3 regions of the Shewanella sp. BJSY2023SW001 genome follow, and region 2 is predicted to be linked to each of the others. Evidence: riboswitches for the same ligand, from Rfam matches in the RefSeq annotation. Region 2 holds a riboswitch; each other region holds the start of a gene.
What was found. A riboswitch is a leader RNA that binds a small molecule or an ion and turns the genes downstream of it on or off. The one in region 2 is predicted to bind lysine.
Positions count from the first base shown of each region.

Region 1: another riboswitch for lysine. It lies ahead of ACMHXH_RS13070 (Na+/H+ antiporter NhaC family protein); the one in region 2 lies ahead of lysC (lysine-sensitive aspartokinase 3).
Region 3: another riboswitch for lysine. It lies ahead of ACMHXH_RS14730 (Na+/H+ antiporter NhaC family protein); the one in region 2 lies ahead of lysC (lysine-sensitive aspartokinase 3).

Region 1 covers NZ_JBKORF010000055.1:4,722-10,035, reverse strand. Annotated here, with positions in the region: gene ACMHXH_RS13090 (amidohydrolase family protein) at 1-833, opposite strand, end outside; gene ACMHXH_RS13085 (H-NS family nucleoid-associated regulatory protein) at 1,093-1,488, opposite strand; gene ACMHXH_RS13080 (electron transfer flavoprotein subunit beta/FixA family protein) at 1,808-2,557, shown strand; gene ACMHXH_RS13075 (electron transfer flavoprotein subunit alpha/FixB family protein) at 2,558-3,481, shown strand; lysine riboswitch at 3,572-3,770, shown strand; gene ACMHXH_RS13070 (Na+/H+ antiporter NhaC family protein) at 3,852-5,314, shown strand, end outside.
Region 2 covers NZ_JBKORF010000010.1:21,896-27,209, forward strand. Annotated here, with positions in the region: gene lysC (lysine-sensitive aspartokinase 3) at 1-1,125, opposite strand, end outside; lysine riboswitch at 1,262-1,439, opposite strand; gene ACMHXH_RS01520 (DUF3293 domain-containing protein) at 1,522-1,956, opposite strand; gene arcA (two-component system response regulator ArcA) at 2,517-3,233, shown strand; gene fusA (elongation factor G) at 3,571-5,314, opposite strand, start outside.
Region 3 covers NZ_JBKORF010000065.1:34,197-39,510, forward strand. Annotated here, with positions in the region: gene ACMHXH_RS14725 (HlyD family secretion protein) at 1-31, shown strand, start outside; gene ACMHXH_RS14730 (Na+/H+ antiporter NhaC family protein) at 116-1,696, opposite strand; lysine riboswitch at 1,779-1,950, opposite strand; gene ACMHXH_RS14735 (oxidative stress defense protein) at 2,157-2,864, opposite strand; gene rimO (30S ribosomal protein S12 methylthiotransferase RimO) at 3,100-4,524, shown strand; gene ACMHXH_RS14745 (ribosome alternative rescue factor ArfA) at 4,562-4,786, opposite strand; gene ACMHXH_RS14750 (substrate-binding periplasmic protein) at 4,973-5,314, shown strand, end outside.

The DNA of each region.
Region 1 (5,314 bases), on a different contig from region 2:
TGGATATCTGATTGGCTCAAGAGCTTAGCTGCACGCAACTGGTTATTGAGATTTCGGGTGTCAAATATCACACCACGAGTTTTTATATCGTGTAAGCGCTCAAGGGCGGTATTAAATTCCGGTGATAATAAACCCTCGCGTCCGGCTGCATTCTTTTTATTCTGGTTATACCAGTTGGCATCACTGAGAGTCTGTCTTATTAACGCTATGCTTCCCATCAGAGAATTGGGATAATCCTGTGGTGAATTGCCTTTATCAAATGCCATAAAATGTCGGCTTCTGGGGCGATATATCACTTGGTTACTCTTTTTGTCGGCCAAAGAAAGTGAGACGCCGACTCCCCTGAATATTCCGTCAAGATGTGCACTCTGGACACTGGTGAAGCCATTACTTATCCAATTTGATGCAGTTTTGTTGTCCGGCAAGACATAAGTAAACCATTCTTTCTCTGCATGAATGGCGCCATTTGCGGCTACCGCCCCTTTTGACTTAATTTGATAGACTGGAGCTTCAATTGCGGCCGCAGATTCTGAATACTCCAAACCATATTCGGCAAAGGGATCGATAAATCCCGGATAGATGGTGTAACCATTGAGATCTATCTTATAAGCATTTTGTGGAATTTCATTATTGGAAATTACTTGTTTTATTCGGTTATTTTCAATAAGTAATGTAGCGTTATCCAGCTGTTTCCCAGGTGAAAGTATAAGCTTGGCATGGGTTAAGGCGGTCAATCTCGGAGTATTGTCTGTCAGCTGTGTCTCATCGGCAAAGGCGCTACAGGCCACAAGACTGAACAACAGTAGGTTTATGGCGGGGAAAGAAATTCTCATCTGTTGTGGCTACCTTGTCATAATTCCTTGGGGAGAGTCATTGTCATCAGAGAGGAACAGGCTGCGATCAATCAGTACGTTTCCCCTAAGAGTGATAAAAAAGCGGACGAAAGCCTCGCTTTAAGTCGGCAGTCGTAAACTTAACTCAGCCTAAATGTAAATGCCAAGGCGTAATTGTAAGGCTTTTTAACAGATGCCAGACTTCTATCAGACATAAAAAAGCCCCGACACTGTCGAGGCTTAAGCTAGGAAAACCTGATTAAATCAGGAAATCATCCATTGAACGACCTTTATCTACTTCGTTCTTGAATACAGTTGGCATACGGCCTTGGCCGGTCCAAGTAATAGTTTGACCATCTACAACGATTTTGTATTTTGGTGGGCGGGGAGCACGCTTCTTGGGAGCAGCCTTGGCGGCAGCAACATTACCCAGATCTTCAACAGATAGGCCAACGGCTTCCATCTGCTTACGGATCTCTTCAATTTTAGACAGACGTTCAGCCTGTGCCTTTTCTTCTTTCTTGGCTTCTTCTTCACGATCAATAATGATCTTATCCAATTTGACTGCCAGATCGCGCAGATCTGCAACGCTTAACTCTTTTACTGCGGCTTTAAAACGACGGCCGTGAGTCAATATATCAAGAAAATCGCTCATAAGTATTTAGGTCCCACGCTAATTTATAAATTGGGTTAAGGTGAATATCGCTATAAATAATAGAAACTATAAGTGTCAGGATCAAATATTTTTACGTCAATTGACATTAATTTCTTTATTTATTTCAATTCTACGACCATAAAAGTTGCCAAGTGTTCAAAAAACTGACCATAAAGTGTGACAGAATTGGCAAACGAGCGTTTAAACTACTGTTGACGTTAACGTCAACAGCACGTAAAGTTGAGCCATCCTGTACTGATGTATCTGGTATCATCGGTACGTAATCCACATAAGATACAAGGTGTAGGAAGGAAACCCTATGAAAGTATTGGTGCCAGTAAAACGTGTGGTCGATGCCAATGTTAAGGTCAGGGTCAAGGCTGACAATACAGGCGTTGAAACAGCCAACCTGAAAATGGCGTTGAATCCATTTTGTGAAATTGCGGTAGAAGAAGCCGTACGTCTAAAAGAAGCCGGCAGTGCTTCTGAGGTCGTTGTTGTCAGCATAGGTCCCAAGGCGGCACAGGAGCAACTGCGTACCGCATTGGCTCTGGGCGCCGACCGTGCCATTCACATTGAAACCGATGAAGAGCTGGTGCCCCTTTCTATTGCCAAGTTACTCAAGGCAGTGCAGGACAAAGAGCAGGCGCAGCTAATTCTGCTCGGCAAGCAGTCCATCGATGGTGATAACAATCAGACCGGACAGATGCTGGCGGCGCTCGCCGGTATGCCTCAGGCAACCTTTGCATCTGAAGTGAAGCTGGAAGGTGAAACTTTGCTGGTTACCCGTGAAGTGGATGGTGGTTTACAGACTCTGTCCATGCCTCTACCGGCTGTAGTTACAGCGGATCTGCGTCTGAATGAGCCTCGCTATGCTTCTTTGCCCAATATCATGAAGGCCAAGCGCAAGCCGCTGGAAACCATGAGCATTGAGGATCTGGAAGTGACTCTCAAGCAGCACGTACAGGTGTTGGAGGTAGCAACGCCGGCCAGCCGTCAGGCGGGTGTGATGGTGGCTTCCGTTGAGGAGCTGGTGGACAAGTTGAAAAACGAAGCGAAGGTGATCTAAATGGCCGTATTAGTAATAGCAGAACACGATAATGCCAGCCTGAAACAGGACACAGCCAAAGTCGTCGCCGCGGCCAAAGCCATAGGTGGAGATATTCACCTCTTGGTTGCCGGTCAGGATTGCAAGGCCGCAGCCGATGCCGCCGCCAAGCTTGAAGGTGTCAGTAAAGTACTGTTGGCCGATAATCCTGCCTATGGTGCTCATCTTGCCGACAATATTGGTGAGCTCATCTTGTCTTTGAGTGGCGACTACAGCCATATTCTGGCTGCAGCCTCAAGCCAGGGTAAGGATATACTGCCAAGAGTGGCGGCTTTGCTGGATGTGGCTCAACTTTCTGAGATCACCAAGGTGATCGATGCCGATACTTTTGTCCGTCCCGTCTATGCCGGTAACGCCATGGCGACCGTTAAGAGTCTGGATAACAAGAAAGTGGCCACAGTGCGCGCCAGCGCCTTCGACGCCGTTGCCGAGACAGGTTCAGCTGAAATCAATCAGCTCGACAGCGTCTTTGACGCCAAGAGCAGCTTTGTCTCTCAGAGTTTGACCGAGTCGGCTCGTCCGGAGCTTGGCAGTGCCAGAGTGATTGTTTCCGGTGGTCGCGGTATGGGCAGTGGCGAAAACTTTGCCATGCTGGAAACCTTGGCCGATAAGCTTGGCGCCGCCGTAGGTGCATCACGGGCCGCCGTAGATGCCGGATTTGTTCCTAACGATTTGCAGGTCGGTCAGACAGGTAAAATTGTGGCGCCAGAGCTGTATATCGCTGTGGGTATCTCCGGAGCGATTCAGCATCTGGCCGGGATGAAGGATTCAAAAGTCATAGTGGCTATCAATAAAGATCCTGAAGCGCCTATTTTCCAGGTTGCCGATTATGGTCTGGAAGCTGATCTGTTTGATGTGGTGCCCAAGTTGAACGAGTTGATTTAATCTGTGATCTAGGTCACGATAGGCGGCTTTGGGGTAGCATCCTCAAAGCCGCCTATGTTTTTATGTGCCTCACGCCTGAAATCAGGCGTCCTGAGAAGTAGAGGCGCACTAAATATCAGTAGCGGTAAGCAGGGTGATTCCGTTTATGTATCGCGAAAGGATTTGGTGCCGAAGGGGTTGCGACTCATCAAAGTCCACCGCTGGGGCTGTTACCAAATAGGGGCAGCACTGCCATAGTATATTCTGTCGGGATGACAGATTGACGTTACTATGGAGCGCTACTGAAAGGACAGGTGCTACTCGGTATGTTTTTGCCTTTTCCCACCAGTTCAGTTGCCCTCCATTCGTATTTAACGAAGAACAAGACTCAATGACAGTACTAAGTTATGCCGACTCGGCACTCTCTTTGTTGCCGCCGGTTGTGGCAATTTTATTGGCGATCTTCACCCGGCGGGTGTTGTTATCTCTAGGGCTGGGAATACTGATCGGAGCCTTGTTGCTCAATCAATGGTCGGTGTTGGATACCGGGGTTTATCTGGGGCAAAGGGTGCTTTCCCTGGTTTGGGACGATGGCGCTTTTAATGCCTGGAACCTGTATATTCTGGGGTTCCTGGTGCTGCTGGGAATGATCACTGCACTGATTACTGTTAGTGGCTCTGCCAGAGCCTTTGCTAACTGGGCCAGACAGCATATCCGCAATCGTCGTGATGCTAAGCTGCTAACCATGTTTCTCGGTTGTGTGGTGTTTATCGATGACTACTTCAACAGCCTGGTGGTGGGCAGTATCGCTAGACCGCTGACCGACAGATATTATATCTCCCGCTCCAAACTGGCGTATCTTTTGGATTCAACCGCAGCGCCTGTGTGCGTTATCTCGCCGGTTTCCAGCTGGGGTGCCTATATTATTGCCCTTATCGGCGGTATTCTCACGGCTCATGGTTTTACCGAGACCGGACATCTGAGCGCTTTCGTGCAGATGATCCCGATGAACTTCTATGCCCTGTTTGCCCTGGCGCTCTTGCTATGCGTGGCCTATATGGAGCTGGATATCGGCGCCATGCGCAAACACGAGCTTAATGCCCGTAAAGGCAATCTCTATGATGAGTCCAAGGGACTGCCGCCAGGTGCCAATGCCGATCTGCCCGAGGCGGAAACCGGTCAGGTGCACGGCCTGTTCCTGCCCATAGGTGTCTTGGTGGTGGCGACCTTCTACTTTATGGTTTCCAGCGGCGCCGATGCCCTGGCGGCAGAAAGCCTGCCTTTCAGCATCATAGGTGCCTTTGAGAAAACCGATGTGGGCTCGTCACTGTTTTTTGGCGCTTCCATCGGACTGGTGGTAACGCTGCTGCTGGCCTTTATCCAGAAGATTGAAGCCAAGATGATCCTCAAGGCGCTCACCTCGGGGGCTCGCTCCATGTTGCCGGCCATCTATATTCTGATGTTTGCCTGGACCATAGCCGGGATCATAGGCTCATTGGAAACCGGCAAGTTTATGGCCAGTCTCGCCAGTGGCAATATTCCCTTTGCCTTGCTGCCGGCCGTGTTATTTATTTTGGCTGGGCTTACCGCCTTTTCTACCGGCACCAGCTGGGGCACTTTCGGGATCATGTTGCCGATTGCTGCCGATATGGCTATGGGCAGCCACAGCAGTATGATGTTGCCTATGTTGGCGGCCGTGTTGGCTGGTGCTGTATTTGGCGACCACTGCTCGCCGATATCGGACACCACGATTCTGTCATCTACAGGTGCCGGCTGTCATCATATCGATCACGTGTTGACTCAGCTGCCTTATGCGGTCTTGGTGGCGCTTATTTCCCTCGGTGGTTATATAGT
Region 2 (5,314 bases):
CGATAACTCCTGCAGCAGAGCTTCCGTCAGAAGCCCCTTACCGGCTGAATCTGAACCTGTTTTGTCCAGGGTCAGCGACACATTCACCTCTGAGGTGGTAATGAGATCGACACTGATCTTGTGCCGCGCCAACACAGCAAAGGTCTCAGCCAAAAAGCCCTGGGCATGCAACATCTGCAAACTATGCAAGTTAAGCAGGGTCTGATCTCGTCTCACGGCAACGGCCCTGAATACCGGCTCATCTTCCACTTGATGGCGGATCCAGGTGCCGCCTTTTTCCGGCGCCCGACTGGAACCGACAAACACTTGGATCTGTTGGCGCACCGCCGGCAAGATGGTGGCAGGGTGTAACACCTTGGCGCCAAAAGTAGCCATCTCCGCCGCCTCATTAAAACTGATTTCTGCGATAGGCCTGGCGTTGGGAGCCAGTCTGGGATCTGTGGTGTAAATCCCTTCTACATCGGTCCAGATCTCAACCGCATCGGCTTGCAAAGCTTCTGCCAACAGAGCCGCGGAATAATCACTGCCGCCACGCCCAAGGGTAGTTGTTCGCCCCTCGGCATCGGCACCGATAAACCCCTGGGTCACCAACAGTTGCTGCTCAAGCAAGGGTTGTAATTTCTCTGTCGCCAGTCGCTTCAGTTCGGCGATTTGTGGTTCGGCCTTGCCGAAATGGCTATCGGTACGCATCACCTGACGCACATCAAAGGCGCTGGCCTTGGCACCGCGTTCTCTCAATACCGCGGCAAACAGCGCTGAAGAGCATTGCTCACCAAGGGACAGGATCTCATCAACCATAGCATTACTCGGCCCCTGCAACAGCTTGGCACTGAGCGTTGCCATACGGCTGAGCAAGGCATCCAGCGCCGCGGCAACAGCAGCAGGTCTACCAAGTTTGTCCAGAATCGCATATTGAATGCTGGCAATATCTTTCAATAATTTGAGACGGCGCTCATCCCCCATGTCTGCCTGAGACAACTCCACCAACAGATTGGTTACGCCACTGGATGCACTCACCACAACCAGACGAGTAGCCGAATTTCCAAGCACTATATCGGCACAGCGATTCATCGCCTGATAATCGGCAACTGAGGTACCGCCAAACTTGGCAACAACAAGAGACATCAGCGCATTCCCCCACAGGCAGGTGACAGGGAAAGGTCGACAACGAGAATAGACTTCATGAGTTAAGCTCCGAACAGATAACGTTCGAAGAGCCTGGTGCTGAGATAACGCACCCCAAAGTAGGGACAAAGCGATCGTCACCAGAAGCTCTCCACCAAAAACCAGGTGACAGCCGCCAGGATTCAGCCTGACCAACCGACCGGAGAGCGTTACCAATACGCATCCCGACCTCGGCGTTAATCTCCCTCATGAGCCGTCATAGGAAATTGGTTTCCTCTGACTCACTACCTAGTTAACGCTCCTCTTCTGTTCCTTTCTTGCGAAAGGGATGAAAAAATTAGCAATAAAGCCCTTATGAAGTCAATGCTAATTTGCATCCGATGAAATATCCTCAACTTATTTATCACTAAGTTCAGGTAATTCATTGACCAAACGAGCTCGGCTTGCAAATAATCCAAGCTCTATTTCATGCTTGCCTTTATGGCAGGGCACTAATGTCAGTAAGCCTTTATCCACATAATAAAGTGCATTCTGACGGTACTTGAATGCCAGTTCGATTGCCGCAGCCTTATCCAAAAACAGGGCCCAACTTTTTTCCATATGACTGAGATCCTCAGCCGCACCTATAATGGCCCGATAGGGTATGCCGAGCTTATCAATATCACCTTGTAATTGCCGATCGAGAAGACGGTTCTGGCAGGAAGTCAATTTTTGCCCCAGAGGGTTATGGGCGGTGACAATCGCAAAAGGAACAGCGGAAGAAAACGACTGAGTCAAAAAAAAGCATGCGCTCTGGTAGTACTGCCAGAGACTTTCAAATGCAGCATCCATTGTAGTATCTGTCTCTAATGAACCGGAGTTATTCTAGCAAAGGCTTACGAAATCCCCTAGCCCCGTGAGCAAGCTCACAGTAAGACAAAACACAAAACGCTTAAGTTTCAATATCTAACATAAAAACTTGTGACTTAGATCATAGTTAAACATTAATTTGTTAACATTTCATTTGTTAACAAATGCCTAATCCTAGTACAATGGATTGTATCGACAGAGACCTAGAGTTAAGCGTGTGACCAGGCTAGCGCCATTACGCGACAGCATAAGTCTCTAATGATAACGACTCTGTACCAAATGTAATCTGGTTTTAAGATCGCATTTTCTGGATTTTCCATGTCTTTCAGGAACTAAATCCCGCCACTGGGAATCCTAGAGAGTACAGTTCGCGCCTCTCCAGGTGGAGAGCATACTTTTTGCTAATCATGAAGTGTGTTGCCGTTTCATTTCAGTTTTGAACAGCACTTACGTGAACCCTGTGAATGTTGGCGTTTTAGAGAGTATAGCGGAGCGTCACCCGCGCTCATGGTTAGATAAACTGATTTAATTAGGTAAATAACATGCAAAACCCGCACATTCTGATCGTTGAAGATGAAGCCGTTACCCGTAACACGCTGAGAAGTATTTTCGAGGCAGAAGGTTATGTGGTAACCGAAGCCAATGATGGCGCAGAGATGCACAAAGCCTTGCAGGAAAACAAGGTGAACCTGGTGGTTATGGATATCAATCTGCCAGGTAAGAATGGTTTGCTGTTGGCGCGGGAGTTGCGCGAAATCAACAATATCGGCCTCATCTTCCTTACCGGTCGTGATAACGAAGTAGACAAGATCTTGGGCCTGGAAATCGGTGCCGATGATTACATCACCAAACCGTTCAACCCTCGTGAGTTGACTATTCGTGCCCGCAACCTGCTGACTCGTGTCAACAGCTCAGGTGCTGAAATTGAAGAAAAGGCCGCCGTGGAACATTATCGTTTCAATGGTTGGAGCCTGGAGATCAACAGCCGTTCACTGGTCAGCCCTCAGGGTGAGTCTTACAAGCTGCCGCGTAGCGAATTCCGCGCCATGCTGCACTTTGTGGAAAACCCAGGCAAGATCCTCAGCCGCGCCGAGTTGCTGATGAAGATGACCGGCCGTGAGCTTAAGCCACATGACCGTACTGTTGATGTGACTATCCGCCGTATCCGTAAGCACTTCGAAAGTGTGCCTGATACACCGGAAATCATCGCCACCATCCACGGCGAAGGCTACCGTTTCTGCGGTAACCTGGAAGACTGATAAACACGCGTTATCGGCCCTGAACAAAGCCAGCTTATCGAGCTGGCTTTTGTTTATCTGCTATCACCACTCCCCCTTCTACTGATATTTGCTGTGATTTCCTCACGGTAATGCTCTGCCAATCCCAGCGCCTTTATCTTAGATAGCTCCTTTATCTTAGGTAGCTCCTTTGCCACATATACCAGTTTCGGAAACAGTTGCCATACGATTGCCCATTGATATTCAGCGGCATCCGCCGAACTGAGTACAAACTTGATTCTGCTGGCTTAGTGGCACTGGATATTCGCCCATAAAAAAACCCGCCATCAAGGCGGGTTTTTATCAGGATAATTAATCCTTATTTCTTGGCTGCGTTACGAGCCTTGGTTTCTGCGATAACAGTCTCAGCCACGTTGGCAGGACATGGAGCATAGTGAGAGAACTCCATGGAGAACTGACCACGACCAGAAGTCATGGTACGCAGGTGACCGATGTAACCGAACATTTCTGCCAGTGGCACGTCAGCCTTAACACGTACGCCAGTCAGACCAGCTTCCTGATCCTTGATCATACCGCGACGACGGTTCAGGTCACCGATAACGTCACCAACGTGATCGTCTGGAGTAAACACGTCAACCTTCATCACAGGCTCAAGCAACTGAGGCTTGGCCTTAGGCATAGACTGACGGAATGCACCCTTGGCAGCGATTTCAAACGCGATCGCTGAGGAGTCAACTGCGTGGTAACCACCGTCGAACAGTTCAACTTCAACGTCCAGTACTGGGAAGCCAGCCAGAGGACCTTCGTTCATCATGTCTTCGAAGCCGCTTTCAACTGCTGGCCAGAATTCACGAGGTACGTTACCACCAACAACGCTGGAGGTGAACTTGAAGCCACTACCAGCTTCGCCTGGACGGATGCGGTAGTCGATCTTACCGAACTGACCAGAACCACCAGACTGCTTCTTGTGAGTGTAGCTGTCTTCAACGGCTTGAGTGATGGTTTCACGGTAAGCTACCTGTGGAGCACCAACAGTCAGTTCAACACCGTGAGTACGCTTCAGGATGTCTACTTTGATGTCCAGGTGCAATTCACCCATACCCTTAAGGATGGTTTCACCGGTTTCCTGGTCGGTTTCAACCTGGAATGATGGATCTTCTGCAACCATCTTACCCAGAGCAACACCCAGCTTCTCAGAAGCGCCTTTGTCCTTAGGAGTTACAGCGATAGAGATTACTGGATCAGGGAAGATCATAGGCTCAAGAGTACATTCGTGCTTAGGATCACACAGAGTGTGACCAGTCTGAACGTTCTTCATACCTACAACGGCGATGATGTCACCGGCTTGAGCAGAGTCGATCTCTTTACGATCGTTAGCGTGCATCTCAACCATACGGCCGATACGCTCGGTCTTACCGGTAGCAGAGTTCAGGATAGTGTCACCTTTCTTCAGCTTACCAGAGTAGACACGGATAAAGGTCAGGGCGCCGAAACGGTCATCCATGATCTTGAACGCCAGAGCGCGCAGTGGCTCATCGGCAGATACAGTAGCGACTTCACCGGTTTCTTCACCAGTTTCTGGGTCAGTCAGAGGCTGAGGCTCAACTTCTGTTGGAGATGGCAGGTAGTCAACAACCGCATCCAGAACCAGCTGCATACCCTTATTACGGTAAGCAGAACCACAGTAAGTGGGGAAGAATGACAGATTGATGGTACCCTTACGGATACAACGCTTCAGATCTTCGATAGAAGGCTCTTCACCTTCCATGTAAGCTTCCATCAGGTCGTCGTCCTGCTCAACGGCAGTCTCAACCAGGTGCTCACGGTATTCTTCAACCAGATCAACCATGTCTTCTGGAACTTCTTCTACAGAGTAGTTTTCTGGCAGACCAGAATCATCCCATACATAAGCTTTACGGTTCAGAACGTCAACAACGCCCTTAAACTCATCTTCAACGCCGATAGGCAGAGTCATAACCAATGGAGTCGCAGCCAGAACGCGCTTGATCTGACCTACAACACGCAGGAAGTCGGCACCCATACGGTCCAACTTGTTTACGAAGATGATACGAGCAACTTCAGATTCGTTAGCATAACGCCAG
Region 3 (5,314 bases), on a different contig from region 2:
CTGGCAGAACTATCTCTATCTGGATCACTGAGACTCCTTATCTTCGCGCAAGCCTTTGGCAAGAGTAAAAAGCCCCGGAAAAACTCCCGGGGCGTTTTGGTATCCCATCTCAGCCTCAGCCGATGGCGGCCTCGGGAGCCGCCTGGAAACGCCTGGCGTGGTAGAGGCAGAAGAGTGCAAACCAAGCGGCACTCACCAGGAAACCGGCCAGGGTGGAATGCAGCAGCCCCATGGCCAGATAACCGAGCGCTGCCCCGAAGGCGACTGTCAGGGCATAAGGCAACTGGGTCAGTACGTGGTCTATATGGTGACAGCCGGCACCGGTGGCCGACAGAATACTGGTACTGGAGATGGGCGAACTGTGATCGCCAAACACAGCGCCGGCCAGCACAGCCGACAACATGGGCAGCAGGAGCTGGATATCGCTGGCGGCAGCCATATCACCGGCGAGCGGCAACATGATACCGAAAGTGCCCCAACTGGTGCCTGTGGCAAAGGCCATGGCGCAGGAAAGCACAAACACCACCACAGGCAGCAGCCCTGCGGGCAGGTTGCCGTTAGCCAGGCTAGCGAGATATTTGCCGGTTTCCATGTCACGCACCACGGCGCCTATGGTCCAGGCAAACAGCAGTATATTGATAGCCGGCAACATGGCCATGACGCCTCTGGGGGCGGCGCGCAGCCAAGTGGATATCCCAAGGCCGAGACGCAGGGCCAACAAGCCGGACACCGCCAGGCTGCAAAGGGCGCCATAAACCAAAGATGAGCCCACATTGGTATGTTCAAAGGCGCCCAGCACACTGAAGGCCTGACCATTGGCGGCCAATACCTGAGCCCCTGAGTCCAGCATGAAATAGATACTCGCCGCCGTCAGTGTCACTATCGGCAACACCATATCCAGCATGCCGCCGCGGCTGTCGGCCGGGGCTTCCATATCCAATCCTATGGGCCTGCCCTTGGATTCATCCCAGAGCTTACCTTCGAGCGCCCGCTGCTCATGCTGTCGCATCGGCCCAATATCCAGTTGGAAAGCGATCACCACCACCACCATGATCAGGGTAAATACCGCATAGAGGTTCATGGGGATCATCTGCACAAAAGCGGCGATCGGGCTCTGCTCTGTCACCCCATGGGCCACGAGTATGCCGCCCACCAGGGCGATGATATAGGCTCCCCAGGAAGAAATGGGCATCAATACGCATACGGGCGCCGCAGTCGAGTCCAGCAGATAGGCCAGCTTGGCGCGGGAGATCTGGAATCTGTCGGTCACAGGGCGGCAAATGGGCCCCACCGACAGGCTGTGGAAAAAGTCGTCAATAAAAAAGGCAAACACCATCAAGCCGGTGAGCGACTTGGCGCCCTTGCGGCTCTGGCAGCGCCTGGCGGCCCATTCGGCGAAGGCCCGGGTCGCACCCGAGGCGGTCATCAAGCTGATAAGCCCACCCAGCAGCAGCATAAACAGCAACATATTCAGGTTATCGCTGTTGGGAGCACCATCGACCCAGAAGATTTTCAGCACACTGTCAAACAGGTAGCGCAGCGATTGCAGCGGTGAAAACTGCTGCAACATCAGGCTGCCGGCGACTATGCCTACCCCAAGGGAGAGCAGTACTCTACGGGTGATGATCGCCAGCGCAACCGCCAGCAGAGGAGGAACTATGGACCAGGGAGAGTCCGCAAAATGCATGATATTCATGATCTCTTTACACCAAGAAAGGTGGAGATCTACCGATAGGATCGAAGAAACTCAGACCAAGGAGGGCAGAAACTTCTCAGCTCCTTCAGGTAGCGCTCCATAGTGGATGACTATGGCAGTCCTGCACCTGTTAGATACAGAACCAGCAGCTAGGTTTGATGGCCTGGCTACTTCGGCGCCGACTCCTTTCCCCGGGCCTCAAAGGCATCACCCTCTTCCCGGTTACTTTTAGGCAGCGCGCCTCTACTCAAAGGTATTCGACTGGCATTCTAACTATCACAGCTCCAATAGCAAGCCGGATTGCGCCTCTGGCGGTAAATATCCCGCTAGGCGGGCATTACGCCCAGAGGAAGTGACTCATGTCACGGCCTAGCAATACCGGCACCGCTTGTTCACGAGCCACGGTTAAAAACTGCTTCGCTCCATCAGCGAGCCAACGGCTCTCACCCGAATGCTTACCTCAGTCACGCAGCTTGTAGCTGACCTCGACCCTGTCGGAGAAGGTTACCTGGCCATACTCATAGCTCTGGTTGATAGCGCCTTCGGCCATCATGGCGGCCTTGTACATCACAGGACGCACCGGGCCTTGGTCGAAATAACGAATCGACCAGACGCCATCGAGTTTCTCGCCGAATCCGGCCGCCAGTTCACTGGCCTTTTGCTTGGCATCTTCAATGGCCGCCTGCCGCGCCTGCTTGCGCATCTCGGCTTCTTTACTGGACTTAAGGTTGATCTGGTTCACCTTGTTGATCCCGCCTATTAACGCCGAGTCCAGTATGGGATTGAGCTGATCCAACTGTTTCACCAACACTGTCACACTGCGACTGGCGCGATACCCCTTGAGCTCGGGCGCCTTGTCCTTGAGGTAAACATACTCAGGTTGCAGATTCAGATTGGCGGCGGCAATCGACTCCTTGGCGACCCCGGCCTTGAGCAGGCGCTCGATAAAAGCGGCCACCGCCTGGTCGGATGCGGCCTTGGCCGCCTTGGCATCAGATTCGCTTAATGACACTTCAACATGGATTTCGGCCATATCGGGCTCAACCTGTATCTGGCTGACGCCTGTGGTTTCCAGTAGAGGTCTATCCTGAGCCAGTACTGAGTGGCTCATCAGAGTAGCGGGTAACAATGCGCCTATCAGCGCCAGATTCAGCAGAGATTTTTTCATCTTGGTTCTCCAAAAAGTTCGCTTTCGTTGACCATAGAAACGCAGCCGGCTGACAAAAGGGTTAAAAAAATCAAAAAATTTTTCAACGACGTTTTGAAGCGGCAACCGAGATGGCAACATAGAACATAAATTAGCCAGCCCAACTGTACCTTTTCTATGGCTGAGGTATAATCGCCGCCAATTTTACCGGCACCCAAGCGTGCTCCATCAGCTTTAGCATTGCGGAAAACAGCTCTTGAAGAAATCAGTCGACATTTTTGATCCCAAGCAGACCACGACTCTGGACACTCCGGCCAAGACTCTGGCACAGGAAAACAGCCCTGCCGAGGCCCAAACCAGCGGCAATCGCATCGGCTTTGTCAGCCTGGGCTGCCCCAAAAACCTGGTGGATTCCGAGCGGATCCTCACCCAACTGCGCATCGACGGCTATGAGGTTACCAACAGCTATGACAATGCCGACCTGGTAATAGTCAACACCTGTGGCTTTATCGATGCCGCGGTGGAAGAGTCGCTGGATGCCGTGCGTGAAGCGCTGGAAGAAAACGGCAAGGTGATAGTCACCGGCTGCCTGGGCGCCAAGGAAAACCAGATCCGCGAAGTGCATCCGGATGTACTGGAGATCACCGGCCCCCACAGCTATGAAGCCGTACTGAACCATGTGCACAAATATGTGCCCAAGCCAGAGCACAACCCCTTCACCTCGCTGATCCCACAAGCCGGCGTTAAGCTGACCCCCAAGCATTATGCCTACCTGAAGATTTCCGAAGGCTGCGACAACCGCTGTACCTTCTGCATCATTCCGGCGTTGAGGGGCGATCTGGACAGCCGCAGTGTCGGCAGCGTGCTGGATGAAGCCAAACGCCTGGTGGAAAGTGGCGTTCAGGAAATTCTGGTCGTCAGCCAGGACACCTCGGCCTACGGCAAAGACAAGGGCGGCCGCACCGATTTCTGGAACGGCATGCCGGTGAAGCAGGATATCACTACCCTGGCCCGCCACCTGGGCAAGATGGGTGTGTGGGTGCGCCTGCACTATGTCTACCCTTACCCTTGGGTCGATGAGCTGATCCCGCTGATGGCCGAAGGACTGATCCTGCCCTATCTGGATCTGCCACTGCAGCACGCCAGCCCTCGCGTGCTCAAGATGATGAAGCGCCCCGGCCGGGTCGACCGCCAGTTGGACGCCATCAAGAAATGGCGTGAAATCTGCCCGGATCTGGTGATCCGCTCAACCTTTATCGTCGGCTTCCCCGGTGAAACCGAAGAAGACTTCGAAATCCTGCTGGACTTCCTGCGTGAAGCAAGGCTGGACCGAGTGGGCTGCTTCAAGTACTCGGAAGTCGATGGCGCCGTGGCCAATACCTTGGCCGAGCTTATCAGTGAAGAGGTCAAGCAGGACCGCTATGAGCGTTTCATGCAGGTGCAGGCCGAGATCAGTGCCGAGCGGCTGGCGCGCCTGGTAGGCCGTGAGCTGGATGTCCTTATCGATGATGTGGACGAGGAAGGCGCCATTGGCCGCTGCTATGCCGATGCGCCTGAAATCGACGGCATGGTATTCTTAAACGGTGAAGTGGAACTAAGCCCAGGGGACATGGTGCGCGCACTGATCACTCATTCTGATGAGCACGATCTGTGGGCCGAACTGGTGCAGATGCCGGAATAAACTCTCCCAACACCTTGGAGAAATCTTTATTGAGGTGTCAGCAGGGTGAAAAGATTAGAGTCATAAAATCAAAAGGGGCAACACCCTGTTGCCCCTTTTGATTGCGTCCTTTACGACTGTATGATCCTTTGCCCTTCTTCGGCTTCTCGCTGCGACAGCGAAACAGTGAACTGGTCACCACCGCCTTGAGGGCATTATCTTTGATCTGTCCACGACCGGATTCATGCTCCAGCTGTGCAGTCTGCTTAATATGTTTGGCCATATCGGCTCCTTATTTCAATTGGATGAGACTTGCCCGGCCATACCGGACAAAAATCGCGCAAATATTATCCTCTTTTATTAAAACAACCAAGTATCGACTCCAGGAAAATATCACGAGTATTTTACCTATGCTATCAACCCGCCTCATCATTCAGCCTGCGTCAGCCCCACCCGAAGGAGTTATTCTGTGATCATAAAGTTCTGTTTGACACTGCTGACGCTCGCTTGTGCGACACAAGTATTTGCCGCAGAAAATTGTGAGTTAACCATGGGGTATCGCACCAATGCCCGGCCACCCTTTATTGCTCAGGCCCCGGATAACAGCGGCCTCTATCTCAGCCTCTATCAAGAGGCAGCAGCCAGAATAGGTTGTAGTCTCAAGGTAGTGCGAGCGCCGAAAAAGCGTATCCTACGGGAAATAGCCAAGGGCAGTATCGACTTTTATCCCGGCTTGGCCTTCTCCAAAGAGCGCCACAACTACGCGCATTTCATCGTCAACGGCCTATCTGAACGCTATATCGGCGTCAGC